Regions from separate parts of the Paenibacillus rhizolycopersici genome, predicted to be linked through region 1. Evidence: predicted binding sites of a transcription regulator. Region 1 holds the regulator's gene; the other holds the start of a gene.
The links. Region 1 encodes LexA, which represses DNA repair genes until DNA is damaged. Its sites were predicted from a motif close to CGAACATATGTTCG; they were not measured.
Positions count from the first base shown of each region.

Region 2: IM700_RS22505 (YhjD family protein) is a predicted target of LexA. The motif match lies at 10,495-10,508, and genes of this name have one in related genera.

Region 1 covers NZ_JADCNN020000009.1:175,388-190,749, forward strand. Annotated here, with positions in the region: gene metH (methionine synthase) at 1-1,260, opposite strand, end outside; gene IM700_RS12260 (FixH family protein) at 1,505-1,918, opposite strand; gene IM700_RS12265 (HAD family hydrolase) at 1,980-2,780, opposite strand; gene IM700_RS12270 (hypothetical protein) at 2,829-3,359, opposite strand; gene IM700_RS12275 (DUF896 domain-containing protein) at 3,372-3,545, opposite strand; gene IM700_RS12280 (LysM peptidoglycan-binding domain-containing protein) at 3,710-4,006, opposite strand; gene lexA (transcriptional repressor LexA) at 4,286-4,912, shown strand; gene IM700_RS12290 (hypothetical protein) at 5,019-5,171, opposite strand; gene IM700_RS12295 (hypothetical protein) at 5,294-5,848, opposite strand; gene glnA (type I glutamate--ammonia ligase) at 6,168-7,505, opposite strand; gene IM700_RS12305 (MerR family transcriptional regulator) at 7,532-7,942, opposite strand; gene IM700_RS12310 (methionine gamma-lyase family protein) at 8,025-9,278, opposite strand; gene hflX (GTPase HflX) at 9,297-10,631, opposite strand; gene IM700_RS12320 (AAA family ATPase) at 11,011-11,994, opposite strand; gene IM700_RS12325 (YdcF family protein) at 12,107-12,790, opposite strand; gene IM700_RS12330 (ribonuclease FAU-1 family protein) at 12,794-13,354, opposite strand; gene IM700_RS12335 (transglycosylase domain-containing protein) at 13,510-15,362, opposite strand, start outside.
Region 2 covers NZ_JADCNN020000038.1:2,939-18,300, reverse strand. Annotated here, with positions in the region: gene IM700_RS22545 (hypothetical protein) at 1-924, opposite strand, end outside; gene IM700_RS22540 (nucleotide sugar dehydrogenase) at 942-2,282, opposite strand; gene IM700_RS22535 (response regulator transcription factor) at 2,351-3,160, opposite strand; gene IM700_RS22530 (glycosyltransferase family 2 protein) at 3,295-4,692, opposite strand; gene IM700_RS22525 (hypothetical protein) at 4,736-5,491, opposite strand; gene IM700_RS22520 (hypothetical protein) at 5,517-7,763, opposite strand; gene IM700_RS22515 (YolD-like family protein) at 8,468-8,803, opposite strand; gene IM700_RS22510 (DNA polymerase IV) at 8,800-10,035, opposite strand; gene IM700_RS22505 (YhjD family protein) at 10,032-10,418, opposite strand; gene map (type I methionyl aminopeptidase) at 10,619-11,365, opposite strand; gene IM700_RS22495 (TetR/AcrR family transcriptional regulator) at 11,372-12,064, opposite strand; gene IM700_RS22490 (stage VI sporulation protein F) at 12,305-12,622, opposite strand; gene IM700_RS22485 (MurR/RpiR family transcriptional regulator) at 12,698-13,558, opposite strand; gene IM700_RS22480 (PTS transporter subunit EIIC) at 13,640-15,091, opposite strand; partial or broken gene murQ (N-acetylmuramic acid 6-phosphate etherase) at 15,134-15,362, opposite strand, start outside.

The DNA.
Region 1 (15,362 bases):
CGCCAAATCCAGCACCTTCGGATCTGTCGTATCGATCATTAGCGGTACCTTGACTTTCTTGACGACCAGTTCAAGGAACTTCTTGATATCCTCCGCTTCATCGCGGTCAGGGTCTTGTACGCAAACGTCGACAACCTGTGCTCCGTTCTTCACCTGAGCACGGGCAATTTCCGAAGCTTCTTCGTATTTCCCTTCTACGATCAGCCGTTTAAATTTACGCGAACCCAGAACGTTTGTTCTCTCCCCGACCAAATAAGGACGATTCTCCGATTCAATGTAAACCGGCTCGATCCCGGAAAGCGCCGGCAGATGGCTGCCTGTCAACTCCCGCGGCCGAAAATCCTTCAGCGTATTCGCTAACGCGGCGATATGAGCAGGCGTCGTTCCGCAGCAACCGCCGGCAATGTTCAGCCAGCCTTGCTCGGCGAACGCCGACATTTTCTGGGCGAGAGAATCCGGAGACTCGTGGTAAGTGCCGTTTTCGTCCGGCAGACCTGCGTTGGGGTGGCAGCTGACCGCCGCCTGCGCAAGACCCGACAAGGTGCGGATATGGTCGCGCATGAACTCCGGTCCGGTCGCACAGTTCAGGCCGATGGAGATTGGATTCAAATGCTCCAGCGAAATGTAAAAAGCTTCAATATTTTGGCCTGCCAACGTCGTGCCCATCGGCTCGATCGTGCCCGAGATCATGATCGGCAGGGTGATCCCCGTATCGGCAAATGCTCGCTTAATCCCGATGCTCCCCGCCTTCACATTTAAGGTATCCTGCGAGGTTTCCAGCATCAGGGCATCAACCCCGGCCTCAATCAGCGCCGAAGCCTGCTCCGCATAGCTGGCTGTCAGTTCGTCGAACGTCACGCCACCGGTAACGGACAAGGTTTTGGTCGTTGGTCCCAGAATACCGACGACATAGCGGGGTTGCTCCGGGGTACTGTATTTTTCCGCAGCCTCGATCGCTAGCTTGGCCGCAGCCAAATTGATTTCACGTGCCCTTTGCGGGATATCGTATTCAGCCAGCACGACGGATGTCGCACCAAACGTATTCGTTTCGATCAAATCGGCACCTGCCTCGAGATATTTCTCGTGGATGCCGCGTATTACATCCGGACGGGTGAGCACAAGCATTTCGTTGCAGCCGTCCAACTCTTCGCCGCCAAAATCGGCCGGAGTTAGGTCTTCCTGCTGAATCATGGTGCCCATGGCGCCATCGAGGATTAATATTCGTTCTTTCATTCTTTCGAGCAGGCTAGGTTTACTCATGATCATGTCCCTCCCGTAAAACGTTATGTTTTAGTTTAACAGAATAAAGCGTTGAAGAAAAGAGAGATTGGCGATTTCATTACGTCTCTTCACCCAATTCAACGGATTGTTATCCTATCGTTCAACTCAGAATTAAAACCCGAACAAACTAGAGTTCATCCTTTTGAAAAATTCGGAAATCCCATTAACGAAAAAAAGCTGCCACCCTTTAAGGGCAACAGCTAATCTTCAGGTTTGTCCGAGCTTATTCCACCGTAAATTGCTTTGATGGCATGGAGTGCTGATCCCGCGCGGTGACATGGGAAATCACTTCATAGGTCCCTGACTCCTTAAACGAATGCTCCAGCACATATGTCCCGTTTCCGGCACTCTTCACTTTCACCTGGCTATGCTTCGCGTTGTCGTCGGCCGTGTTCCAAAATTCGAACATGACCTCCTTCGCATCATCCACATTCTCACCATGGTGAGTCACTTTCGCGGCAAACTTCACCGTGTCCCCAATCTTGACAATCGAGGGTGCGACCTCAAGCTCAACCTGAATAGGCTCCAGCGTCGTATCCGCCTGGGCGGATGTTGATTCTTTACTGCTGCATCCGGCGATAACGACCAACACAAGCGCGAGGGTGGTTAACAGCCCCGTTACCTTCTGAATTCGCATACTGATTTCCCTCCTTCCGCGACGGCTCCCGCCTCGTCATGTCGATCGTTCTTAGGTTAGATTAACCGGAGAGCTTGTCCAGAAGCTCATGCAATTCGGACAAGTGTTTGATCTCATAATCCGGTATGATTTCGCCGCTTAGCGTTTTGCCGTCCCGATTGACCCAGACAGCCGTCATGCCGACACTGAGCGCACCTTTGATATCCGTCGTCAGCTTATCCCCGACCATGATCCCCTCACCGGGTTCGATCGCCAACCGTTCCAGCGCATGCCGAAAAATAGACGAATCCGGTTTGCCTTTGCCAAAGTTTCCGGAAATGACAATCTCATCAAAATACGGTGCCAGTTCCGGCACCCCATCCAGTTTCTCCTGCTGAAGCGCCGGACAACCATTCGTCAACAGCAATAGCTTCACTTTGCCTTTCAATTCCTTAAGAACCTGGAACGTTTCCTCGTATACGTGGGGACGAGAGCGGCGTTCGCGTCCGAATTGCTCCGCCAACTCGCCGGCCAGCACCTCGTCATCGACTCCAAGTGCAAGCAGACCACGCCGCCAAGACTCCTTGCGATAGATCGGGGCTAGCTGCTCCAATTGGCGAAATTCCGGTTGTTCCCCTGCGGAGAACGTTGCCCATAATCCCTCAAACGGATTGATACCAATCATCGTTGTGAAAGGATAGGTTTCATAGGATTCATACAAGCTCCGGGCTTCCCGGCGTACTGCCTCTTCCAGTTCTTCGGGATTTAATCTCCCCAACTTGGCCGCCGCGCTTTCACATGTCGCCGCAAAAGCTTCTCTTACGCTCCGCTCATCCCAGAGCAGCGTGTCGTCCAGGTCAAAACATACCGCTTTGATCGTCATTCGTCCCAGCCCTCTCCGTTCTATCGCTTTATACTTGCAAATGTGATTCTATTCTTTCTCCAATTTTACATGATGGGTATTGGCATACAGCTCCAACCGCGTGGCCATTGCTTCCGTATCGAAGCGGTTGCGTGTGCGGTAGAACACCCATTTGGGTTCCCGTGTTTTCGGTTCAATCACAATTTTGTTCCGGCTAACCTTGATTTTGCTAATGTTACCGGCATCCAGCATGCGATCACGATTGAATTTCGAGGTGTACAGCCAGCTCTTGTTGATGCGCAAATAAGGCTTGCGAAGAAAAATGGCCAAAGCCAGCACAATATACAAAAAGATCGTCGCCCAATACAGCACCGAGTTCACTTCCGCAGAATTGCCGATGATCCCTACGCCGCCATACAGAAGGGCTAACAGGAACAAGAGAAAAGGCAAAATGATGTTGCGCCCTTTAAAAACATCACCTTCCCCGTTTGCCCCAAGCGTCGACCGTGAATTTCGCGTCGTCTGCCCAACTTGCGGTCCCTTGCCTTTCTTATTCATTCTTACTTGATTACGTTCTACTTTGCGATCAAACGAACCCATACCCGTTCCTCCCTATTTATCTACAATCTCGATCGACTCGAGCTGGTGCCGAAAATTCCTGCGAACGTTTTGCAGATACGTTTCCCGAAGCTGGGCTCTTTCCAATAGCTCGTCTTGCGATAATCCTTCTTCTTTGGCTTTTCGAGCCAGCTCATTAATCCGCTTAACCAACGCATCAATATCCATAAGTTCCTCCCACTTCTATATATACTATGCTTCCCATGGTGTTACACAGGGCATTAATTCTTACTTTGACATGAGAAAAAGAGCTTGTCAAGGCGACGGCAACCCCATCCCGCATCCTTGAAACAAGCTCTGGTTCTTCCTATATATCATAACTCGGTTAACCTCTAATGTTTGTTGGGCAACATCAGCGTATCTCCCGCTTGAATCGAGCTGGTACCGAGCCCATTGGTCCGCATCAACTTCTGAATGTAGACTCGCGTATCTTGACCTTGAGGCTTATGAGCCACGGCAATTTCCCACAAGGTATCTCCAGGCATCACTACAACATATTCTGCCCGCTCTTCCGTGGCGGAGTTGTCGATGGACGCTGCAAAGGCCTGTACCATACCGGTGCATGTGATGCTGAGAATGATCAGAAGCACGGCAATTTTGGACAATCTACTCTTCAGAAATGTACTCATATGTAATCTTCTCTCCATAGGACGACGAAAAGAAGGTTGTTCGTAGATGCTTTGATAGGAACTGTACTTCAACATATAACCATCACTCCAAACAAGTGTTCTGTTTTATGTAATCAATATAACACGAACATTTGTTTGATTCAATAGTTTTTTCGAACGGTTGTTCTTATTTTTTTTAGTTTCCGTATATTGATCTCTCTTTTTAGAACTAATGTTTGTACGAACGGAAGTTCTGTGTTATAATTTTTCCAAACGTTACTAAATGGGGTTGATCCGTACATGTCAAAGGTATCGAGCCGGCAACAGGCCATTCTTGAATTCATTCGCAACGAAGTACGCGCCAAAGGTTATCCACCTTCCGTACGTGAGATAGGGGAAGCCGTCGGATTGGCGTCCAGCTCCACCGTTCACGGCCATCTGGACCGCCTGGAGAAGAAAGGGTTCATCCGGCGCGACCCGACGAAGCCGCGTGCCATCGAGTTGTTGGGCCAAGAAGAGTCGGAGAATTACAATTTGTTTGCACATAGCATTGCCCGCGTTCCCGTTGTCGGGAAAGTAACTGCAGGCATGCCGATCACGGCAACGGAGAATATTGAAGATTATTTCCCACTGCCAGAGCATTACGCTGCTGACGGAGAAGTATTCATGCTTTCCGTGGTTGGCGACAGCATGATCGAAGCCGGAATACATAGTGGGGATTATGTGATCGTCCGCCAACAGCAAACGGCCAACAACGGAGAGATCGTTGTAGCCATGACGGAAGATGACGAGGCGACGGTCAAGACGTTTTATAAAGAGAAAGACCATATTCGCTTGCAGCCTGAGAATTCAACGATGGAACCGCTTCGTTTGAAGCATGTGACCATCCTGGGGAAAGTCGTCGGTCTGTTCCGCGACTTGCACTAATTTTCTAAATATGCGGCAATGATAACATCAAACAGGACGAAGCGATGGGTTTATATCGACTTCGTCCTGTTTGGTTTATCCGCCTTACGCATTCCCTTCCCCCTTACTAATCCCATTCGAGGTCCAGGAAGTGCATTAGATTGTAGCCTGTCTTTTCGCGGCGGCCGCGTGTGCCCCAACCAAATCCGGCACGTTCTGCTATCCACCACTGCTTTAACCGGTAGCGACGGCGTTGGTATCTTTTCAATTCGGTCACCATGTGACTACCTCCTTAATTCAATTCATCTCCCCCATCCTTTGCGCTTAGCTTGACCCAATACTTTCAAACGTATGTAAATAGGAACAAACCATTTGATGTCAAATCATTGTTCCTATCCTTTTTTACCTATTATTCATATAATTGTTATGACTTTGTTCCATTCTCTTGTAGATTCCGTCCATGAATTGTTTATGCTCTCGAAATAACTCCTGACTTTGCTGAAGTTGCCGATTCATCAAGTTGATTTGATATTGATCGTAATTTTGATTCTGGTATTGAGCAGCTGGTTGACCTTTAGTCAGATTGACCTTTGCCTGTGTATTGCTTTGCACGATACGGTCTAAACTTTGCAAGACCGAAGGATACCCCAATTGATTCAAATGTATAGCCGATGGTCGCACTTCTTGTTCTAATACATGATTCAATGTGTCGAGATACATCGCTGCGTTTACTGGATTCTGGATTTCAGAATTTAACAATTCGACCATTCGAATCATTATTTTCATTTCCTCCATCTCAACGAGTTGCGGGTCCTTCGAAATAACCGCTCTTCTTTCTTGTGACAATCCTACAGACTGATTCTGAGGTCTATCATAGGTTTTGATTGAACCCGGCTGTTGATTGCTGCATCCGACTAACGCTATCAAAATGTACAGGATAAGCCCCTTCCTCCTCATCTCCAACATTCCTAATAAGTATGGCCGTTAGCACATCGGTGGGAACCATAATGGTTCGGATTCATCGTGCAGCCATTATAGGAAGTGGTACAGTGCGGACATGGAGCGTTACATTCATTTATATCATTGGTGATTTGAGGTACCTCTTGCTCCTCGATGCGTATTTGACCTCTTTCCAGTGTTTCTGTAGCCATCGTTTTGGGCCTCCTTATAATTCATAAGGTTAGCTCTCTCGGCTTCCTCCATGTATGGAAAGATCTACAACGACATAAAAATATCCCCCAACGCCAGGCGTTGAGGGATATGCGTAAACTTATTCTTAATACAATGTCATATATTGATCGCGTTCCCATTGATGAACTTGGGTACGGAAGATGTCCCATTCGATTTCTTTCAACTCGTAGAAATGAGTCAACGCATGGTCACCCAACGCTTCGCTAATAATTTCACTGCGCAGCAATTCGCCAAGCGCTTCCTTCAAGTCGGACGGAAGACTTGGGATCCCTTCTTCCACGCGTTCTTCCTCAGACATCACATAGATGTTGCGATCGACTGGATCAACCAGCGGGAGCTCCTTCTTGATGCCATCCAGGCCCGCTTTCAACATCACAGCCAAAGCTAAGTAAGGATTAGCAGCCGGGTCCGGGTTACGCACTTCAACGCGTGTGCTAAGGCCGCGGGAAGCTGGAATTCGGATCATTGGGCTGCGGTTGCTCGAAGACCAGGCCACATAGCAAGGTGCTTCATAGCCAGGCACGAGACGTTTGTATGAGTTTACGGTTGGGTTTGTGATGGCTGCAAATGCGCGAGCATGCTTCAGGATACCAGCCATATAGTGGCGTGCTTCGTTGCTCAGGCCCAGGCTATCACTTTCCTCATAAAACGCGTTCACGTTACCTTTGAACAATGATTGGTGGCAATGCATCCCCGAACCATTCACGCCGAACAACGGCTTCGGCATAAACGTGGCATGAAGCCCATGCTGACGAGCAATCGTCTTAACGACCAATTTAAAGGTTTGGATTTGGTCAGCGGCTTTGATCGCACTCGCGTATTTAAAGTCGATCTCATGTTGACCCGGAGCCACTTCATGGTGGGAAGCTTCGATTTCAAAGCCCATTTCTTCCAGTGTCAATACGATTTCACGGCGGCAATTCTCGCCGAGGTCCGTAGGGGCCAAATCGAAGTAACCGCCTTGGTCATTCAACTCGGTAGTAGGGTTGCCTTTATCGTCGGTTTTGAACAGGAAGAACTCCGGTTCCGGCCCAACATTCATCGCGGTGTAGCCCATCTCTTCGGCTTCCTTCAGCGCGCGTTTCAAAATCCCACGCGGATCGCCGGCAAACGGTGTACCGTCAGGCATATATACATCACAAATCAAACGTGCTACGCGATCCTCCGTCACCCAAGGGAAAATGACCCAAGTGTCCAGATCCGGGAAGAGATACATGTCGGACTCCTCGATACGAACATATCCTTCGATGGAAGAACCATCAAACATCATCTTGTTGTCCAACGCCTTCTCCAATTGGCTGACCGGAATTTCCACGTTTTTAATCGTTCCCAGCAAATCTGTGAACTGCAAACGAATAAAACGTACATTTTCTTCCTTGGCGATGCGTAAAATGTCTTCTTTGGTGTAATTCGAGTAACTCACCCTAACCTCTCCCAACGTTTAGATTATTATTTTTTGAAAAACCGCGACAGTTCGCCTTGGATCAAAGAAACTTGCCCCGGTTTGCTACCTGACACCAACTGCTGCTTCAACATACGGTAAATTTGGGAATCCGTCATTTCCTTCCGCTTCTCCTCGGTATCCTTCGTGATGACCGTCGCATCTAGAGATTCACGGGACATTGGGTTCATGACTTGCTTGATCCCGGCGATGTTCACGCCTTTATCGATGAGGCCCTTGATCTCCAGCAAGCGTTCGACATCATTGAGGGAAAACATTCGCTGATTCCCCGAGGTTCGCGCAGGTACAATCAATTCATGCTGCTCGTAATATCGTATTTGTCTTGCCGTTAAATCCGTAAGTTTCATAACGATACCTATAGGAAACAAGGCCATATTTCTGCGAATTTCCTCACTCATCGCTCTCAACCTTCCATTTCGATTCTCATGACCTTATCATATGTGAGTTATCCTGACATGTCAATAGATATGTTAGGATAACTTACAACAAGTTACGATCCTTCATCGTCTGAAGTGCGGTCAGGAGACCAAATTTAACATGAGAATAGGTTAAGCCGCCCTGCATATAAGCGATATAGGGGGCGCGAATCGGAGCATCCGCAGACAATTCCAGGCTTCCGCCTTGAATAAATGTCCCGGCCGCCATAATAACCGGGTGTTCATAACCCGGCATATCCCAAGCCTCGGGTACGACGTGGCCGTCTACAGCAGCGGCCCGTTGAATGCCCTGCACGAACGCAATGAGTTGCTCCGGTGCACTAAAGGCAATCGCTTGGATAAGATCCGTGCGCGGATCCTGCCATCCTGGCCGGCTTTGGAATCCCGCTTTCTCAAACAAAGCAGCGGCCAGAATGCTGCCTTTGACAGCTTGTCCTACGATCGTCGGGGCCAAGAACAGCCCTTGGTAGATTCCACGGGTTGTCCCCAACATCGCCCCGACTTCACCGCCGATCCCCGGTGCGGTCAAACGGTATGAGGCTAGTTTAACCAACTCCTGCCGTCCGCAAATATAACCCCCGGTTTCGGCCAAGCCACCGCCAGGATTTTTTATCAACGATCCGGCGATCAGGTCTGCCCCAACCTCCGTTGGTTCGCGTTCTTCGGTAAACTCGCCGTAGCAATTGTCCACAAAGACGATCAGATCCGGCTTGATCTCTTTCACGCGCCGGACCATCTCCTCGATCCGTGCGATGGTGAACGAGTCCCTCCAATCGTAACCTCGGGATCGCTGGATCCCGATTACCTTCGTCCTATCGGTAATTTTTTCCCTTACCGCCTGCCAATCGACTGTTCCATCGCTTAGCAATCCTGCTTCGTTATACGTGATCCCAAAATCCTGTAGCGAGCCGCTACCGTCTCCTGGTGTCCCTATCACTTTATGTAGTGTATCATAAGGACGACCTGTGATGTAGAGCAGTTCGTCCCCGGGCCGTAAGACCCCGAACAACGCCGTAGCGATCGTATGCGTGCCGGAAGCGAAATGCGGCCGCACCAGCGCGGCTTCTGCACCGAATACGTCCGCATATACAAGATCCAACACTTCACGGCCTCGGTCGTTATAAGCATAACCCGTCGAACCCGCAAAATGATAATCGCTGACTTGGTGGCGCTGAAAGGCTTCAATCACCTTCCATTGGTTTTGATCGACGATCCGGTCGACCTCCCGAAACCGGCTTCCCGCCTGTTGTTCGGCATCTTCCAGCCATTGTACAATTTCCTCAGAAAATCCTGCCATCGTTACGTTATCTCTCCCTTAATCCATTCCGTCGTTTGTCGTGCTTCCCTCTGTGAGAACTGGTTTAGGGATCGCAAAAGGAGCTAGCCGGTATCCATACTTATCGAAATCCGCCTGATTCACATCGATTTCGTAAATCATGACATCCTCGTCCATCTGCTTGTCCACCACTTCTCCTACCCGATACAACACCGGGGTGAGATCGCCTCGTTCTGCAGGAATCCGAAACGTCTTGGTTCCGCCAGACAACTTGCGCTGCACGGCTTCGCGTATCGTCGCAAGATCCCCTTCGTCAAACGCGGAAATCTTCAAGTACCCTTCGCCTGTCGGCAGCATTTGCAGCCGTTCAGGCGGGCAGATATCCTTTTTGTTAAACAACACGATCTGAGGCTTTCCCCCTGCACCCAAATCGTTTAATATTCGATCCACCACTTTCACTTGCTCTTCGCGCATCGGCGAGGAGGCATCGACGACATGCAATATGAGGTCCGCCTCGTTAACTTCTTCTAACGTAGCCCGGAAGGCAGCGACCAAATCGTGTGGTAGATTTTGAATGAATCCTACCGTGTCCGTCAGCACCACTTCCTTACCGCCTGAGAGCGGAAGAAGCCGGGTCGTTGGATCAAGCGTAGCGAAAAGCTGATTCTCAACGAATACATCTGCAGAAGTCATTGCCTTAAGCAGCGTCGACTTACCGGCGTTGGTATAGCCGACCAGAGCAATTTGTACCACCCCGGTTTCTTTACGACGTGCCCGGTGCAACTGACGGTGTCGAGTGACCTCCTCCAGTTGACGTTTCAGCTCGCCGATTCGCCGGCGAATATGGCGTCGATCCGTTTCCAACTGACTTTCGCCTGGACCCCGAGTGCCAATCCCGCCGCCTAGGCGAGACAGGTTTTTGCCGTGCCCGGACAATCGCGGGAGCAGGTAAGTCAATTGAGCTAGCTCCACCTGAATAATGCCTTCCCTCGTTTTGGCTCGCTGCGCGAAAATATCAAGGATCAGCTGGGTTCGGTCGATGATTTTGACGTCCAGCATTTCCTCCAAGTTGCGGACCTGGGCTCCGGACAATTCCTGATCGAAAATTGCTGTATTAGCGCTTCGCTGCTGGATGACTTCGCGAAGCTCAAGCACCTTCCCCTTTCCGATGAACCACCTCGGGTCGGGTTTATCGCGATTTTGTACGATGGATTCAGCAACCTCGACCCCAGCTGTCTCGGCCAGCTGCACCAATTCGGCTAGAGAATATTCGGGGTCGACGCCGCTTTGCTTCGTTTCCGGTGTCACCAAGCTCACCAGTACGGCTACGTCCGGACGATGGGTGGTGGTCTCATGCATTTGCAACCTCGGCATCATCACTACTCCTTAAAAGGGTATCAAAAAAACGGCGGCACTTCACGATGCTTATTCAGAGTTGCTCTTTCGGCGTCAAATCTTGAATTCATCCGGGACCTCCGTTGCTCACGTAGGTTTCCCTACGCTCCGCTACTCGTTCCCTTGCTTCATCCAACCTTCTCGGTGCTGAGCCCCCGTTTTTTTGCTCATGATTTGAATCGGGTATCAAAAAAACGGCGGCACTTCACGATGCTTATTCAGAGTTGCTCTTTCGGCGTCAAATCTTGAATTCATCCGGGACCTCCGTTGCTCACGTAGGTTTCCCTACGCTCCGCTACTCGTTCCCTTGCTTCATCCAACCTTCTCGGTGCTGAGCCCCCGTTTTTTTGCTCATCTCTCACGTCTTCTTGGCGTCAAGCTTCAGGTCCTCGGTACGGAGGGTCATCAGCTCTAGCTTGCCCGGCGAACCGCCGCCATATTGATGAAGCAGACGCACGGCCTGCTGCCGGACGGATCGTTCGATCACGTTACGTACATAGCGGGCATTGCTGAATACTTGCTCGCTTTCGCATTTCTCCCGCAGCAAATGCTGCTTTAACTTGAGTATCGCCTGAGGCATCAAGATATAATCGCGTTCCTTCGCCATCCCTTCGGCAATTTGAATCAGCTGATCAATCGAATAGTCCGGAAAATCCATCTGAATCGGAAAACGGGAGGGCAGCCCCGGGTTAGTCGATAGAAAAAAGTCCATCTCATCCGAGTAACCCGCCAGGATAAGGATGAATTGATTCTTGTGATCCTCCATCGCTTTGACCAAGGTATCGATCGCTTCTTTGCCGAAGTCTTTCTCGCCACCCCGTGCCAAGCTGTAAGCTTCATCAATAAACAAAATGCCGCCGAGCGACTTCTTTACCAAATCACGCGTTTTCTGTGCCGTGTGACCGATGTATTCACCAACCAGATCGGCACGCTCCACTTCGATCAAATGTCCTTTGCTAAGCACCCCCATGCGTTGAAACATTTTAGCGACGATTCGTGCCACGGTGGTTTTACCGGTACCCGGATTGCCCTTGAACACCATGTGATACACCTGAGCGCCGGACAACAGTCCTGCTTCCGAGCGCATCGAGGCGATTTGCAAAAGCGCATATATCTCGTACATTAGATCCTTAATATGATCTAAACCGATCAGGTGATCCAGTTCCTTTTGAATTTCGGCAAAAAGCCCTTGCTGCGGCAACCCTTTTGCCGACGCTTGAGGCTCGCTATCCGCAATCGCCTGCGAGACGACAGGCGGTTCAGTGCTGCGGAGAATCACGTTGATTTGACGCGACGGTCTCTCATCGGAAGAGCCGTTTCTGGCCATGACACGCCCAGACATAGGAAATCACCTCTTTATAAAGGTAGGGCTGAGAGGAAGTTCACAAAGCCAACTTGTTGAACACACATCTAAATGTATTCTCTCTCCCTGTCCGTTATTAGAAGTTTTGTCATCATATCAGGCCCATGGCAAGTCCTATTTGATCGAGCTTCCATTTTGTATACGCCAAAATTTCCCGGATCGTGTTGGGGATGGGCTTCAAAACCCTGGTTTCGGTTAACGAAAGTCTTGGTTCCTCGTAATCCAGGGCTCTGGCAATTTCTAGCGCGCGGTTACCATGATAGGTATGCGTCACAATTAATGCTGACGAAAGCCCCCGCTCCTTCATCATATCCTGGCTGAATTTGAGGTTCTCATAGGTACTGGTCGCTTTATTTTCAAGCAGCATCTTGTCCCGAGGCACTCCGTGCTGCTCCAAATAATTCGCCATCCCCTCCGCTTCGGTATAGTTTGAGGTCGACGTATCCAATCCTCCGGTAAGGAGAAACAATTGAAATCTCCCCGCTTCAAAATCCTTTAGGCTTTGTTCCAGCCGCTCCCGAAGCCCTGGACTAGGCTCGTCTCCCCACAGGGCCGCCCCAAGGACAATCCCGACATCCGCCGGCTCGCTTAATGTGGAATTGGCCGCAGGATTCCGCTCTACGCTGCCGATCTGAGCCAGCACAAACAACATCCAACCTATCCCGAGGAGAATGAACAAGAGTCCCCAACGAAAAATCCGCTTCCCAACCCGGGCTCTTCGTTTCTCAAGTGTTTGACCTAACAACACGTTTCCGCTTGGTTTGGAATGACGCATGGTTTATCCCCCTGGCTGATTCGGCTCCGAAGTCATAAACCCGCTCTGGTAATGATCCAGGGACAGGCGGAAATAGGGGAAACGCCGTTCCTTAATGTCGTGAAGTAGTCGCTGGGCCGTCTCCGTTGCCAGATCATAGTCTTTGACAGATATGAGACCTTTCGTTAACGCTTCGTCAAGTTCATCTTCATCCAATAAAAACACTTCGCGATTTTTCAGCACGACGATATCCAAATACAAATCATCAAACCAAGGTACCCCTTGGTCGGTGACCCCTTGCGTCTTGCAAATATCGATGTACCATTCCACGATCTCACCGTGATCATCAAACATTGCCGTCACGACGAAATGAGCTCCCTTAGGATAATACTGCAGCCAGGTGTAACCCTTGTCGGCGATCCGGAAGGTGTGTCCCCCGTAGGTCTTCCATAGCGGATCACGCAGGGCAAAAATGCTGTACAGTGTGACATATCCCGTAAACTCGTCGCTCTCCACAAACTTGGATTTGAATTGACGATGGGTTACACGGCGCCAATTCGCGCGGTCTCCGAATTTTCGCTTCATAAATAAGTTCCCTTTCAACACAATGTACTATCAGCTTACCATATTTGAAAGAGAGTCACAAAAACCATTTTCACACGAAAAAAAACAACCCCCAGCCAAGCTTTAGAGCTGGGCTGAGGGTTGGCTTTCATGCCATGCGTATTCCGAAATTCCGGCTATCCGCCGACTCCCGTGGTTCCATCCGTAGTCCCCGTCGGGACATCGGCACCGGTTCCGGCACCGCCGTTGTCTGGCGGAACGATGACGCCTCCGTCATCATCCATTGGGGGGAGATCCGTACCATTCCCACTGCCATCCCCCCCGTTTCCGTTGCCGTTTCCGTTTCCGTTTCCATTCCCGTTTCCGTTGCCATTGCCATTGTTTTGACCGTTACCGTTTCCTTGGCCATTGCCCGGCGGAACACCTTGGTTGCCGTCACCATTGCCCGGAAGGTTAGGATCGACCGGTGTTCCGGTATCCGAACCCGGGGTTTCATTGCCTGCAGGCGGCTCGACGTTATCAATCAACACATGGGCGTTGTTGGACGGCTCGCTTTCCACGGCATTAACCGGATCATAGGCCGTTACATAATAAACGTATCCGGTTCCCGGTGTAACGCCGATATCCTCCGCCTCTGTCGATACGGAATCCATGATATGGGTGAACTTCGTTTCGGACGCTTCACGACGGTAAATATGATATACCGCGTCGGCGGTTTCAACGCCGGTCCATTGGAGCGATACCGCTCCGCTGTCCGGATTATAGGCAGCGGTTAATCCCGTCGGTGCTGCCGTTACCGTTTGATCCTCCGGTTCTTCTTGTTGTAAGTTGCCCGGAACCGGGAACGATTTCACAGGCATGCCTTGCAACGCTTCCTTCATCACAGCGGCGAACAAGGCCGCAGTTTGGCCGCTACTGCCGTTTAATAGATGGTTCTTATCGGGGTTGTCATACCCCATCCAAACAGCGCCGGTCCATTCCGGCGTATAACCCACAAACCAGACATCGCGGTTTTTACTGCTTCTCAGCCCCGGGATCCCGTGTTGTGTTGTCCCTGTTTTACCGGCAACAGGACGGTCCAACTTTGCCCGTTTCCCGGTACCGTCGTTAACGACGTTTTGCAGCATCGACGTCATGTAATACGCCGTTTGTTCGCTGATGACTCGTTTTGGTTTCGGTGCGTTGTATTTGTATTTTTCCACACCATCATGGTCGACGATCGATTTGATGGAATACGGCGGGTTATACGAACCGCCATTCGCGAATACGCTGAACGCTCCGGCCATCTCCAGCGTGTTCGTGCCGTAAGTCAGGCCACCGAGAGCAATGGCCAGGTTGCGGTCGTTTTTGTCCATTTTGATGCCCATCGCTTCAGCATATTTGACACCGGTGCCTGCGCCAATCTCGTTAAGCAGCCAAACGGCTGGGATATTCTCCGATTTCGTCAAAGCATCAGTCAGGTTAATCGTCTTGGAGTAACCGTGCAGGTTCGATGGACAGTAATCGCCGAAGCACTGCTTCTCATTGCTGATCTGCGAGTCCGGTGTAAATTTGCCGGATTCCAGTGCCGGTGCATACGATACGATCGGCTTGAAAGACGATCCCGGCTGCCGGCGGCTGTTCAATCGGCTGAAGCCTTTGCGTTCGTAGTCTCGGCCGCCGAGCAGAGCGATCAAGCTGCCATTCTCATGGTTCATGATCACCATGGAAGCCTGCACCTGCTGGTCGTCCTTGCTTTTTTCGAAGAAATCATCGTTTTCGAAGGCTTTCTCCAGCGCTTTCTGCGCTTTTGCATCCATCGTTGTGTAGATTTTGTAGCCACCGCGGTTCAATTCGTCCTCGGTCAGCCCAAATTTCTCCTCAGCTTCTTCCACAACATAGTCCTTAAAAGCAAGGTAGCTTTGGTTTTTCACCGGCGGCTCGTAATCGTAATCTACCGCCTTTGCTTCGTCTCGCTGTTCTGCGGTAATATACCCTTCCTGGAACATGAGATCAAGCACCACCGCGCGCCGTTCTTTGGACAACTCGG
Region 2 (15,362 bases), on a different contig from region 1:
AGGCCCACTAAGTTTACTGTGCCAAGCCTCATAACTATGAACGGCAATACCGGCAAACGAGTTGTGCTTTCTTCCCAGTTCCTCCAACCCTTTCATCTCCCGGTTCAGCGAGGCAAGCGGCTGTTTATGGAAGGAAATGCCAGGTCCTTCCCGACTTTCGCCCACCTCGACGCCAACCCATACCCGCTTATTTTGCCGATCCGCTTCATTCAGCGTGCGCTTCGAGATTTCATAGATGCGGCCTGCGACATCCCGATACGCCATGATCGCCAAATAATCGAACTGGTCCACCATCCAATTGCCAAGCGGCAACTTCAGGGTCCCGCTCGGGTGGTCGATCTGGTCCAGCCAGAACGGAACGGCCGCACCAATCGCGAGCTCATTATACCTCGCTTCTTCCGTCCAGGCGCGGACGCCTTCCATCCACTGTTCCACCACGGCTTCCTGATCCGTCTGCCAGCGGTCCAGCAAATAGGGCTCGACGTCCAGCTGTACACCGGTAAACCGCTCTTCGGCCCTCGCTTCCCGGTTGTAATCGACCACCCACTTCAGAAACTCCTCGGCCTCGTTCCTGTGCTCCCGCAGCGCCCAATCCGGGTGGCCGCTTAAGGCATGCACCTGAATGCCGGCTTTAGCAGCGGCTCGGATGAAGCTGCGATAGCTCTCCTTCCCCACCCCGCCGCCGATCTGCAGAAAGAGGGTGTCCACGCCCTGCTTGCGTGCAAAGGCCAGCACCTCGCCGGGATGCTGTTCGATGACCGTGGTCTCCCAGATCCAGGTGGCTTTCGCTTGTGAACCCGATGGCCGGATAAAAGCCAATAAAACAAGCAAAACCATCATTAGCATCCCGCCGAGTGCAAGCAGGGCTGGCCGCTTGCTTCCCGGAAAGGCCCGAAGGCGAACGAATATCGGCTTTCTGAACATCAAGATCCTGTCCTTTTTTATCCTACGATCAGCGCAGGAGACTCTTCGTTGACCTGCGCAACGGAGTGTCCAATCTTGTAGACATGCGGCAGCGGATACTCACGGAACGCATTACGCGTATCGACGATCGGCACGCCGAGGCGGGCGATCCCCTCATAATCGAAATTGCTGTGATTGGTCACCAACACGATGCAGTCGTAGGCCTTGAATTTGTCGAGCTCGTAAGCAACGCTGTGCACGACGCCGCCCGATTTTTCACGGAAGCTTGCCGCATACGGGTCATAATAATCCACTTTGGCTCCGCTATCCTTAAACAGCTCGTACACCGACAAACCAGGGGATTCGCGCAGGTCGGCGATATCGGGCTTGTAAGCCATGCCGAGTATGAGAATCCGGGATTTCTTGATCGATTTAGCGTATTCGTTCATGATTTTAGACGTCTTGTTGACGACGTAATAAGGCATGTTATCGTTGGTTGACTGCGCCAGCTCGATGAACTGGCTGTAGAAACGGAAACCCTTCGCTTTCCAGCTTAGGTACATTGGGTCCAGCGGAATGCAGTGACCCCCGATGCCAGGTCCCGGATAAAACGGCATAAACCCAAACGGCTTGGTCTTCGCCGCATCGATCACTTCCCAAATGTCGATGCCCATGCGGTCGCACATCATGGCCATTTCGTTGACAAAGGCAATGTTGACGCTGCGGAACGTATTCTCCAGCAGTTTGGACATTTCCGCTACTTTAGGCGAAGAAACCGGCACGACCGTTTGGACATACCGGGAATACAGTGCCGTCCCCAAATCCAGGCAGGCCTTCGTCGTTCCTCCGATGACCTTCGGGGTATTGAAGGTGTTGAATTTCGAATTCGATGGATCCACCCGCTCCGGTGAAAAGCAGAGGAAGAAATCTTCGCCAGCCGTATACCCCAGCTTCTCCAGTTCTTGTTGGATCAGCTCTTCGGTCGTCCCCGGATAGGTTGTGCTTTCCAGCGTGATTAGCATGCCCTTCTTCATGTATCGTTTCAACTGATCCACCACGGTGACGATGTAGGAGGTATCGGGGTCCTGGTTTTCGCTCAGCGGCGTCGGCACGCAGATACTGACCGCGTCAATTTCGGACAAATTTGCATAATCCGTGGTTGGAAGAAACCGTCCCGTCCCCATCGCTTCCGCCAATGTTTGGGAAGAGATATCGTGGATATACGAATCTCCACGTTGGATTTTATCGATTTTCGCGACATCAAGATCGATGCCAACCACCCGGAAACCCTGCTTTACCATTTCGACCGCTAGCGGCAGTCCGACATAGCCTAGACCCACAACGCCCAATACGGCGGTTTTCGATTCAATCGCATTCATCAGCTTCTGGTAATGATTATTCACAGGTTTCTACCTCCATTTTTTGTCTGTAATTGATTCGGGTCAAATTATTGGATGCAACGCCGAATTCGGGCATCCAGCTCCACCGGGGAAAACGGCTTAGTGATGTAATCGTCCACCCCGTTTTGGAAGCACAAGCTGATCGTCTTCTCTACGCGTTGTTCCGTCAGGACGACGATACTCGGCATCTCCTCGCCGCTCGCCTGCTGGATTTGATGAATATAAGGCAGACCGTCGATGCCATACAGGTTCAGCTCCGTCAGTACCAGATCGGGCTTCCAATCGGTGATCAAATCCAAGGCGGTGATGCCGTTATCGGCTATCATCGTCTCATAGCCCTGCATATTCAGCCGGATTTGTAGGAATTCGCGTACCGCCGGGTCTCCCTCTACGATCAGGATCCGGCTTTTTACGAGCAGCAAGTCCGCTTTCGTAAAAATATGGATATCATCGGAGTAATTCTGCTTGGCTTTCTCCTCCATTTGACTCAGCAGTTGCGGCGTGATTTCCTCCCGTGTAGAGAAGCTGGACAGCGCCATCCGCGGACGATAATCGGCAATGCGCTCCTGTAGCTGCTGCTTCAGCCGCAAGCCTTGATAATGGACGGCATCCAGCGCCAGGCCCGGCAGTAGTACCGCCACGCTCCCCGGCTCGTCTCCGCCCCATACATCAAACTGAGGTCCCGGTTCGGATTCCAGAATTCCCCGCACTTGGGAAGCCACGTAAGAGGGGCCGCCTGCGGAATAAATGAACAGCACCCCGTTCACCTCGTTGGCCGTTTCCCTCACGCGTTGTTCCATGTCGGCATATAAGCCGGATCGTTCCGTTTGGTTTTGCAGTGCCATCAGGTTTGACATCATTCATTCCCGCCTTTCTTCTTCCGTAAGTTTATCCTTGTTTGGTTATTTCGTGGATCCAAGCCTTCCCTTTACCCTATCATCCCCTTTCCGGCCACCGGCCGCGAAGCGGGGGGAGGAGAGATGCCCGAGGGCTATGCGGATTTGGCCGGTTTCGCCGTTTTGGCGGCCGCCTCCCCTTTGTCCTGCCAGCTTTGGCGGGTCATCGTCCCCCAGGAATTGTTGTAGCGCAGAAACTGGATATGCCCTTGAATCCGCCACAATCCCCCGAGCTGTGCGTAACCGAAAAACTTGAACGCCGAAAACAACAGCAGCTTGCACAAGTCCGACAGCTTATTGAACCGCTTGAACGCGAGCTCCTCAAGGAGTAACGCCCCGATGCTGAGCACGTAACCGCTGAGGAAGTTGATCAGCCAGAACACCGCAAGGACCCGCCAATGCGTCATATCGAGCAACGTGTACCCGATCAGGGCGAGCAGCCCGGTGACTTTGAAATAAGGGTTTAATGCTTCAAAAATGATGTTGTACGGCATCGTCAGGAGCCCCATCACCTTGTATTTCGGATTGAAGGCCATATCGTAGTTCTCAATCATGTTCTTCAGATTACCACGGCCCCATCGCTTGCGCTGGTTGGACAGAATCCGGTACGTATCCGGCGCCTGCGTCCAGCACACCGCTTCCGGACAAAACGAAATACGGTATTTCAGCTTGTTCTCCAGCATATAACGGTGGAGCTTGATGATGATGTTCATATCCTCGCCGGGATACCCTCCGCGATAACCGCCGACGGCGATGACATAATCCTTGCGGAACAGGCCGAACGCTCCCGACACAATGATCAGCCCATTGATCGAGCTCCAACCGATCCGCCCTCCGAGGAACGCCTTCAGATATTCCGTAGCCTGGAACATCGGCCAGATTTTACGGGGCAGCGAAACTTCCTTCACCGCCCCGTTCTCGATCACGCAGCCGTTGGCGATTCGCACGTCGCCGCCGATGGCGACGGTCTCCTCCGGGTTCTCCATATACATGCGGGCCATCCGGATCAACGCATCCTTCTCCAGCAGCGAATCGGCATCGATCGAAGAGATGAGCGGATAATGCGACAGGTTGATGCCGGCATTCAGCGAATCGGCCTTGCCACCGTTGGGCTTGTCGATGACGTACAGATGTGGATACTTCGGGTTATGGTACACCGCCGTAATCGGTTGGCAGTCGATCGTGTGACGGATGTCCGGATCCGGCAGCAGCATCAACTCGAATTCGTCCCGCAGCACCCCCAGCGTGTTGTCCTTGGACCCGTCGTTAATCACGATCACTTCGTAAGTCGGATAATTCAGGGTCAGGAGGCATTTGACGTTTTCGATGACCGTGATCTCCTCGTTAAAAGCCGGCACCAGCAACGAAACCGGCGGTACCAGTTCGGAACCGGACAACGTGTTGTATTTCGAATAGGCAGCCCGGCGGAAGATCGTAAGAATTTGCCGGAACGAAAAGGTCATGATCGAAAAATAAACCAAGTTGACCGTCATGACGTAATACGTCGCAAACAGGCCATAGATCAGCAAAATATCTCTAAGCAGTGGTCTCCCTCCTCTCAAGCGCAAAAGCAAATCGTCCCAGTGCCGGTGCCTCCTCCGGCACTTCTTGTCCTCGCATCGCAGCCAGCGCCACCTTGACCAAATCCTCGTTATCCTCCTTCAACAACTGGAGCAGAAGCCGGCTCGCATCCAGCCGTGTCTCCATCAGGATATCGGCGGCAAGGTGATGAATCGGCTTGCCGTGGCGCAGGAGATGGACCAGCATATCCCTAAGCTGCTGCTCCTGTTCCGCGCTTTTGGCGATCGAGCGGGCAAGCACGATGCTCAGCGGACTATATTTCTGATGCTTCAGCATCTCCAGCAGCCGCGGCACCGCTTCGGCCGCCCGCATTCCGCCGAGGCGGTAGGCAGCGGCGATCCGCCGCCCGTAAAACAAGCTGTCGAGCAACTTCAGGTCTTCCCGGACAAAACCGGCGTTGTAACATAAAGCGATCAACTTCTGCTGCAAATCGCCCTTAAATTGTTCGATCCACTCGGTTACCCGTTGCTGGATCACCCGCCGCTCCAGATCCCCAAGCTTGCCGGGCGGTAGCGGAAGCTCCTCGGCATCGCCCAGATGGGCTTGGAGGAACAGGAAGTAATCCTGATGCTTCCGCTGATATTCCTTCGTTTTGCGCTGAATGCGCAAATGCCGGATTTTCATATAAAACAAGAGCAGCATGCCTATGCCGATCAGCCCCAGGCATACATAAATAAAGGCAATTGCCAGTCCAAGATGCTGACCCGCCATCCTGTTTTCCTCCTTTCGGCGCCAGTTATTCTCCCGTCGTTCGCCGATCCGGCAAGCTTTGGTAGAACGCCTGCAGGGCGTAATAACCGGACTTGAGCCGTTCGGTATACTGCACGGTTTCCCATGGCTGCCACACGTATTTCGGGAATGCGTCCAATGAGACGTTTTCCCGGGTTTCTCCGCTTTCCGTTCCCGGACCCAGAACCCCCGCTTCGCCCCGCTCCATGATCCATGGAATTAGGGTCAGGCCGTCCGATTCGGTCGTCGAGAAGGCCCGGTCCTCCTTCAAAGGCCGGTAGTCAATCACTTGCCGCGAGCTAGGATCCGCAAAGCCCAGCAGCATCCAGGGAATGCGTAGTTCTACCTCATTGCCGCTGTACTGCCAAGAAGCAAGCGAATTGAACGCGGCGTTTCCCGGATCGGTGGTGCCGCGAATCAGCTTGCCGACGGTCATGTCCTGGAACGGATGAGCGAAGCGGGTGTCGGGCGGCGTCATCGTCAAGCTGACCGCCAGCTTCCAAGGTTGAAACTCTACAGTTTGCTCCTCCGTAGGATCGTCAAGCATCCAATATCCGTATCGCCCGTAAAGCCGGCGATGGAAATCGTAACTTGGCGCCGTCAGCACTTCGGTCTCCTCGTCATTTCCGATCTCCACGATCGCCTCCAGGCCGTCGCTCAGCGTTCGCCCAGGCAGCTCCGCCACCGGCTGATTCCCGCCGGGCTGCGTATCTGCGCCAAGCCGGATCAACCGCTTGGCCGGGTCGAACGGGTCGCTTAGCTGAAGACCCACGTAGACATAAGCTTCGTCGTGCGTGACCTGCAATCGGTCGATCCCTGCCGACGGACGATCCCAGGCTTGGACCTCCCCTTCCGGCAGGGATTCCCAATCCTCCAGCTTGCCGTCGATCATGAGGTCGTCCTCTTTACCAGGGCCCATCGACAACAGACCGAATTGTTTTTCATTGGTCAACACGTTTAACCAAAAAGCGCGTCGATCCTCCGGGATCTCAAACCGCATCGTATTCCACGTTTTCTTGAACCATTCATCCTGCCACATGAACAAGATGGCACCGGCATACCCCGTATCGTAAATATCCTTCGTCAGAGAGACGTTGATCTCTCCCTGCTCTTGCTCGTTGTGGCCGCCCTGATTCCGTCCGCCCCGTCCGAGGTGGGAGACGCCCAGCGAGGAAGGAACGCCATATTCGGTAATCATCACCGGGATGTCCTTATAGTAATTTTTTAGCTCCTGCAAATAAGCCTTGTAGGTGTTGAAGTCCCCATCCCCATCAGGGATCGTCTCCAGCGTTTTGTCTAGATGGAAAAAGTCCGGATAATACGGGTACGCATGATAAGCGGCGAAATAACCCGCTTCCCATTCCACGGGCCGAATATGCGTAGCGTCGACGCTGGCCAGGTCCTCCTCGAACAACGGTTCACCGGGATGCTGCAACACATCCGTCGTCACCCAGTTCGTAAACGTGATGGGATGCTCCCACCCGTACGCGCGTTCCTTCTGGGCGGTGTCGTCTACCAGCTCTGCCAGCCAGCTCTCGAATGGACTCGCCTCGTCTGTCGCCGTGAAATGCTGCCCTTGATACGGCGGAAGTTCAGCGTGCTTGCGGTTCGTGTTATCCACCATCTCCGGGTCCCATTCGGTGCCGATATGCCAGGCCATCAGGTAGGGACCGGCATTTGCGGTATACTTGCCGCCCGACGTTCCCGGCTGTTTCGGGACCTTCAAATCGCCGTAAACGGCTTTAACCGCCTTTTCGATCTCTCGGTGAAAAGCCTCCTTAATTCCGGGAATGTAAGCATCCTGCTGCTCGATTAACTGCTCCTCCGGCGACCAGATGCCTTGGATGAAATAGAGGGGGTCCTTCCCCTTGTCCCGGTTGTATTTAACCAGAGACTTGTAGAACACCGGATTATGCACCGTATAAATTCGAATCACATTTGCGCCCATGTCATCAATCTGCTGGAACCAGCGCAAGTAATCGTCTTCCGTAATCGGAAATTCCCCGGGAAAATATCCCGGCACCGTCGCCCCCAGGTTGACGCCTTTGACGAACAACTCCTCCCAACTGCTTTCGCCGTCATAGGCGAGAAGTTTGTCGCCTTCGGTACGGAACTTCAGCTCCGTTCCGTCCTTTGCCGCATAGCTGTAATGAGGCGGCGGCCAATTTAGAACGGCCAGAACCACGCAGCCTGCGATGAAGACGCCCGCCAGGACAAGCCCCATCGCCAACCTTTTTTTCGCTAATGTCGTCATCGGATTACCCTTATTTCACCTCGCTGTTCTTCTTTTCGTGCTCGTTCTGAACAACCGAATCCCCCGGCCGCACGCCGACATTCCCGAGGAGCACAGCGTCCTATCGAACGGCCGCTTTCTATGCAGCTATACAGGTGATGATTCAGTATGGCCGATTCGCACCTCCGCTTCTCAAAATCACTATTTATCATGAACCAAGCGCCCCTATCATGTAACTAGGCTAATGGGAGTGTTTTACAGCTGGGGCTGTTTTCCGGGGGAGACGGATTTTCGGCATCTCTGTCCCGCTTGGTCATTTCGTGATATTAGACGTACAAAATTCATCTAGGTTTCGCTCAATTTTTACACCCTTTTCCATAATGGTTACAAAATTGATACCAAAGTCTTGTCTGAAAATATCGTCATTCTGCGGTTTTCCACGATTTTCTAAGGTTACAGCCCTTGTCAAAAAAAGCTTCCCTGGTCCCAGCCTGGGACTAGCGTTTTTCCGTCGTTTACGATGACGGATTTTCGTCGGGCCATCCCGCCTTGATCGGCGACTTCCTTCCTAAAAAATGACGTTTTCCCGCCCTTTTCCATCTTGGGACTCGAAATACAGATTTCACCAGACGTTAACAAAATAAGCTCCCCATCCGCCAGCGGCAGATCAGCAGCTTAATAGATTTACCTTCGTTTAACGCGGGCTTTACCCGTCGTTGACTTGCCTAATCGGTCTCGGCTCCAACAATGTCCGCGAACGCGATCCACTCGGGACCGGCCTCGGTCTGAAGGCGCGCCTGTCGCCCTCCGGGGTCGACTCTCGTCACGGTTCCTAGGACCTCCCGCCCCTGCCATTCCCCGAAGAGATGCAGGCGCACCGGCTTCCCGGTCTGCAGCGAGGTCGTGAGAAGGCGTGAAATCCGCTCAAGTTCCTGTTCGTCGAGGAAGGACCGCGCCTTGCGCTCCTGGCTGCGGTTGCCCCGCAAAATCGCCTCCTTGTGCTCCGGCAGCATCATCCGCGACGACTCCCATAATCCGTTGCCATACAGCTTTCCTTTCATCGGTAATGCCCTCCAATCTTGCCGGCTCGATCCCGCGCCTGACCGGCACCCGTCAGCGATACCGCGCGAAAAATCGCCGATTCCCCATAACGACGTTTGATCTCGTCGGTGGCCCGTTCGAGCGCTTGGTATCTCGGCCGTTCATCGAACAAGGTCAGCTGGTATTCGTCGTCCCGCACCAGCCCGGTTAACGTGACCCCCACCTTGCGGACCGGCTGGCCGTCCCAATGACGGCGGAACAGCCGCATCACCCCGTCGTAAACCTGCATGGTCACGTTGGTCGGATCGGGCAGCTTCATCTGCCGGTAAAACCCGGTCGGATGGTCGAAATCCGCCCCCCGGCAGCCAACGCTGACAACCCCGCCCATGTAGCCCTTTTCCCGGCACCGGCGGCAGACAAGCTCGGTCAGCTCCAGCAGCGGTACCGCCGTCTCCTCCATCGAATAGTAGTCGCGGGGCAACGTCATTTCATGACCGATCGACTTCTCCCCCTGATGGCTGTTCGGGTCGACCGGCGAGTCGTCCATGCCGTTGGCCAGTCGCCACAGCACTTCGCCATTGACGCCCCAGCGCTGCCGTAGCCGCGCCAGCGGTAGGTTCGCCAGCTCCCCGATCGTGCGGATGCCCATTCGCAGCAGATGGCGCTCCATGCGGGAGCCGACCATGAACATTTGCCGGATCGGCAGCGGCCATAGCACCTTCGGAACGGCTTCACGAGGCAGAACGTACAGGCCGTTTGCATTTTTCTTGGCGAAATTGTCGCAGGCCATTTTGCTGACTGCCTTGTTGTAGCTGATGCCGAAACGGCTGTAGATGCCGGTCTCGCGGCGGATTTTCTGCTGAATGGTCAGGGCCAGCGTCTCCGGCTCGCCGAACAGCGACAGGCTGCCGGTCACGTCGAGATGCTGCTCATCGATGCTGTACGGCTCCACCAGATCGGTAAACTGCTTCATGATGTTCGTGATCTGCATCGACACGGCGATGTACCGCTCCATACGCGGCCGCATCACCACCAGGTCCGGACATTTTGCCAAAGCCGTGCCCAGCGTCTCCGCCGTTGTCACTCCATACTGTTTGGCCAGCGGACAAGCGGCCAGCACGATCCCCGAGCGCCGTTCCGGATCCCCGGCCACGATCAGCGGGCGGTTCTGGTGCTGCGGATGATCAGCCTTCTCCACGCTGGCGTAGAAGGATTGGCAATCCGCCATCATGATCACGCGTTCCGATTTCATGAGAACATCCCCTCTTTCGTTACATCCATCCCGAGATAGGTGTAAAGCCGGCTGATCAGCTCCGCTTTAACCAGCCCCCACAGCATGGAAAACTCATACGTGTAGCCCCGGCATAAATAGCGGGCTTCAATCCCCAGATTCGTCCGCCGCTCCTCAAACACCTTCAATCCATGCTCGCGCATGCTTTGGCGCACCTGGGTCAGATCGGCGGTTGCGGCGTTCTGAAGCAAACCGATCAGCCCCTTATACACCTGCGGCAGCTTCAGCGAAGCCGACGCCAAAATGCGCCGGTCCCGTTCCAGCGCATCGAGCAATAGGGGAAGCAGCACGTATTGCTTGATTATCTCCGCCTCCTCCTGCGTTTGCCAAGGAACCGGGCTCATGCCGCTCCCTTCTTCATGCTGTCTGTCATAAACTCACCCTCTAATCAGAACGTTTGTTCCTATTATATTCATAATACGAACAAACATTCCCTCTGGCAACAGGTTTATGTTGGATAATTTGGCAGGGTGAATGCGCATGAAAAAGGCTGATTCCCCCTGTCCGTCGGACTTTGGGAATCAGCCTCTTTTCCTATTGACGCTTATTGAGCTGTTAAAATCAGCGGTCCGTCCGCCATCAGCGCGATCGTATGCTCATACTGGGCCGACCATTTGCCGTCCGCCGTGCGCGCCGTCCAGCCGTCGTCGTCAATCGCAATGCGGAACGTGCCTTCGTTGATCATCGGCTCGATCGTAAACACCATGCCTTCCTTAAGACGAATTCCCTTGCCCGCCACGCCGATATGCTCATAGTTAGGCTCCTCATGCAGACTACGCCCGATCCCGTGACCCAGCAGATCGCGTACGACGGCATAGCCGTTTGCCTCCGCATGTTTCTGAATGGCCGAAGTCACGTCACCTAACCGGTTGCCCGGGAGCGCTTGGGCAATCCCCAGCTCCAGGCATTCCTTCGTCACCCGCATCAGCCTTTCCGCTTCGGGACTCACCTGACCCACAGCGTAACACCAGCACGAATCTCCGAACCAGCCGTCCGCTTCCGCGACAATGTCCAGTTTAAGCAGGTCGCCGTTCTGCAGCGGCCGGTTCGACGGGAACCCGTGGGCGACCACATCGTTGACCGAGGCGCAGGTTTCGGCGGGGAATCCGTTATAACCTTTCGTAAACTGCTTGCCGCCCAGCTTTGTAATATGCCGAGCCACGAAATCATTGATCTCCTGCGTCGTGATCCCGGGCCCAATCATTTTGGCGACCTCCCGATGGCAGTCCGCAACGATCTGGTTCGCCCGCTTCATCTCTTCGATCTCCCGCGGAGATTTTAATATAATCATTTGTCTTCACTCCTTCAATGGTCCATCGGGTATGGTGCGCTCCGATAGCCGATGCAATAACAAGCGAGCGATGCCCTCTGCCTCACGATCCAGCGTCCCGCGGCGCAGCGGAAAGCTCGCGCAACCGGCCAAGGCGGCCAGCAGCATTTCCGCCTGCGAGACTTGCTCCGCCGCGTTCGCCCCCCGGTCAGCCGTTCCGGAAGCGACGATCTCGCCAGGATCAAGCGGTTGGCCGCGCCTAAGCACCGCTGCAAATGGCAGCAGCACCTCGCGGCGGAATGCATCCGTCAGCGGTAACGCTCGCGCCTCCGGCAGCAAGCGGAAGTCTTCCGCCGCCAATTTATACAACAAGTAAACGCCGTGATCTTCGGCCCACAATTTCAGCAGCCGGGCACCTTCCGCCACGAGGGGATCCGCCTTTGAGTCAATGCCCTCCTTAGGGTGAATGTCCCCGGGGGCTCCCCTGCCCATCCATTCCCCGGCTCGATCCATCGCTGTCCAAAGCACGTCGTGCAGCAAATCCCCTTTATTACTGTAATAATGGTAAACCGTTCCGTAACCGAGCCCGGCTTCGGCTGCTACATCCCGAATTTCCAGCGTCAGACCTTTATCAAGAAATACATCAGCGGCCGCCATACGAATTTGAGCAAGCCGCCGCAATCGGATCTCTTCATTTTGTTCCTTCGTACGCGGTGTCATCCGCCTCATCCCCTTTTATTTTTGACCTACTCTCATGTCAATATAAAACAATTTGAGTAAATTGGCAAGCGGGAAAGACCCGGATTTTTAAGCCTAACCGATGATTTCTCGTTTAGCTTAACCAGCCCCGTCTTAGCGCATCCTCTTTCCAAAAACAACCTCCGGAAATAGCAAAAGGCCGCCGGGGCACCATTTCCCCAGGGCCTTATCACCCGTTACCGCTGTATCGCCGCGCGCTGCTTAACGGAACATTCCCCATAACCGCAGCAAGTGAAGCGTATTGCGCGGGTCGATTCGCTGATCGATGACAAATTGGACGATTTGCTCTTCCTGAGCGCCGCTCAGTCTTTCGCCAAGCACAGAAGAGGCCGTTCTAACGAGCCTGCGTACCTTGACGCGATCCTGCAAATCCGCGCGGGTGAGGCCGTCGACGACCTGCTTGACCCGGTCCTTGATCGCCGGATTTTTCATTTTGAGTTTAACCCGTTCGACCAGCTGCGGACTGATTCCATATTGATGATAACTGGGCACTGTGACTAGCACCTCCTGTCCCGTCATTTCCGGACTTCACCTCTACTATATGACGGGAAGGCTGTCCATAGTGCCTCTAAATCCGAAAGCACTCGCAAGTCGCTAGCTCTGTCTAAGGAACGTCGTCGCTTCATGGGTTTGTCCCAATCTGACGATCGTCTCCTCGTATTGCGTTGAGGCATAAGCGAAGAATAAAATATCGATCATAACCAGTTGAGCCAGGCGCGAGCCAGACGCTCCGCTGCGCAGGGTCGCTTCAGGTGCCTGCGGCGTGTACAGCATCAAATCGGCGAGCTCGGATACTTTATGATTGCCGAAACGGGACAAGCCGATGGTACGTACACCATACTTTTGGGCGACCCGGAACAATTGCAGTACTTCCTTGGTATTTCCGCTGTAAGAGACGCCCATAAACAAGGCCCCTGGCGGAGCGCTTGCCAGCGCGGCTGCAATTAGATGCTCATCCTGTAGCGCGAACGCTTGCTTCCCCAGGCGCAGCCATTTCTGTGCGGCATCCGCTGCTACGATAGCCGAAGCCCCCACCCCGTACATATGGATGACGGAGGCCTTTCGGAAGCTGTCCACCACCTGCTCGATTAATTCCGGCTGCAGGTGAAGCATCGTATCTTGAATGGCTTGGACACTGTTGGACACCGTCTTTTGAATGACGGTTTGAATCGTCTCTCCGCGCTCGATATCGTAATAACCCGGCCTTTGTGGTTTGGCATTATCAACCGACAAACGCATTTTCAGATCAGGAAATCCGCTTAGCCCCAGCGAACGGCATAGCCGGGTAATCGCCGCCGCACTGGTCCCCGCTTTATCAGCGACCGCATGAATACTTAAACCGGAGACCTCCGCCGAAGCCGTCAAAATATATTGAGCCGCTTTTCTTTCTGATTCGGGCAGTTGTTCCAGCACCGCCTCCATTTGCGTAAGTATGCTTCCCGTCGTCACGGTCATCCCCTCCGTATTTCCGATACAAATACAAAAGAAACGCGGCGGCCTGATATAAGGCCGCCAAACGTTCCTCCGCTAGCTGTATTATCTATTATGCTCTATAAGCATCTGCTTTGTAAAACCTAAGAAGTAAGTGAGCAAGAAGCCGGCCACATAGGAGATGATCAACCCGGATAAGTAACCGAGAATCGTCATGCCAATCCCCATTGGACCTTGAATCAGCGGGATCAGGACGAGTCCGGAAGGACCGATCGCCACCGAGCCGACGAAATTCCCCGTCATCGCGAACAAGCCCAGCACCGCGCCGCCAAAACCACCGCCGAGACAAGCGGTCACAAACGGCCGGCCCAGAGGCAAGCTGACCCCGTAAATAAGCGGTTCGCCGATACCAAGGAACCCGACGGGCAAGGCCCCTTTGATCATATTACGCAATCGCGTGTTATGCTTCAGCTTGACATAAATGGCGATCGCCGAGCCGACCTGTCCCGCACCCGCCATGGCCAGAATCGGCAGCAGAGCGGTGTATCCGACCTGAGAAATCAATTCGGCATGAATCGGAATCAGCGCCTGGTGCAAGCCGAACATGACCAGCGGCAGGAACAGCGAAGCTAGGGCGAATCCAGATAGTGGTCCGCCATGAGCCAACAGCCAAGTTGTTACCTGTCCGATGCCCTGGGAGATAATCCCGCTGACCGGCATCAGGAAGAACACGGTAACCAGGCCTGCGATCAACAGCGAAATGGTAGGAGTGACGATGATATCAATTGCAGCCGGCATCCGCTTACGGATCCATTTTTCCAGCAAAGAAATGAATCCTGCGGCCAAAATCGCCCCGATGATTCCGCCCTGCCCCGCGTTAAGCTTAATTTCACCAAACAAGGGGTAGGTGTAGGAGATATTCGCCACCGCCGGTGCGACGATGATCGCCGCCACGGCTCCGCCGAGCGCTGGCGTACCTCCGAACTCTTTCGCGGCGTTCACCCCGGCAAAGATCGTCAAATACCCGAAGAACGCCGAGCCAATCACGCTAATAATCGGTTGGAGCGTAAGCAGCCAGTCTGCAGCGTTCCCGGAGGTAACCAGGTTGTTGATCAAACCGGCTATGCCGTTGATAATCCCCGCTCCCACCAAGGCAGGAATCAATGGAATAAAGATGTTGCCGATTTTCCGCAAGAAATTTTTGAAAGGAGTGTTGTTCTTCTGCTTGAGCTCCGCCTTGATGTCGGAGCCTTCGCGGAACGGCGTCGTTTTGCCGCCAGCTGCTGCCCCGTCGCCGCCATTCCCCTCCGCTTGCAGAAGCTTACCGAACTCCTCTGCGACCTTGTTGACAACACCCGGCCCGAGAATAACTTGATACGTCTCGTCATCAACCACACCAAGTACCCCATCGATCTGTTTGAGCCCAGTCTCATCGATCCGGCTGCGATCCAGGACCGAAACGCGCAACCGGGTCATGCAGTTCGTAAATTGCTCCACATTGCCGGAACCGCCGATGGATTCCATAATCCGTTTTGCCATGCTTTCAAATTTGCTCATTGGGAAGCCTCCTGCCCCTATGGGATGGTCTTATTTGTTTCTTCACTGCATCGTAGACTTCGCAGCCTTACCGATAAACCCGTGGCTCTGCTCCAATTTTTCCAAGGCCACCGCATACGTGCATCCCGTCAAGATCATCAGGATCGCCGGTTTCGGTTTCCCCTCGGCAAGGTCCAAGGCGTTTTCAGCGGTAGAGACATCGCAACCGGTCGCCTCCATTACGATTCGCTTCGCCCGATCCGCCAGCTTCTCATTGGTGGGCTGAACATCA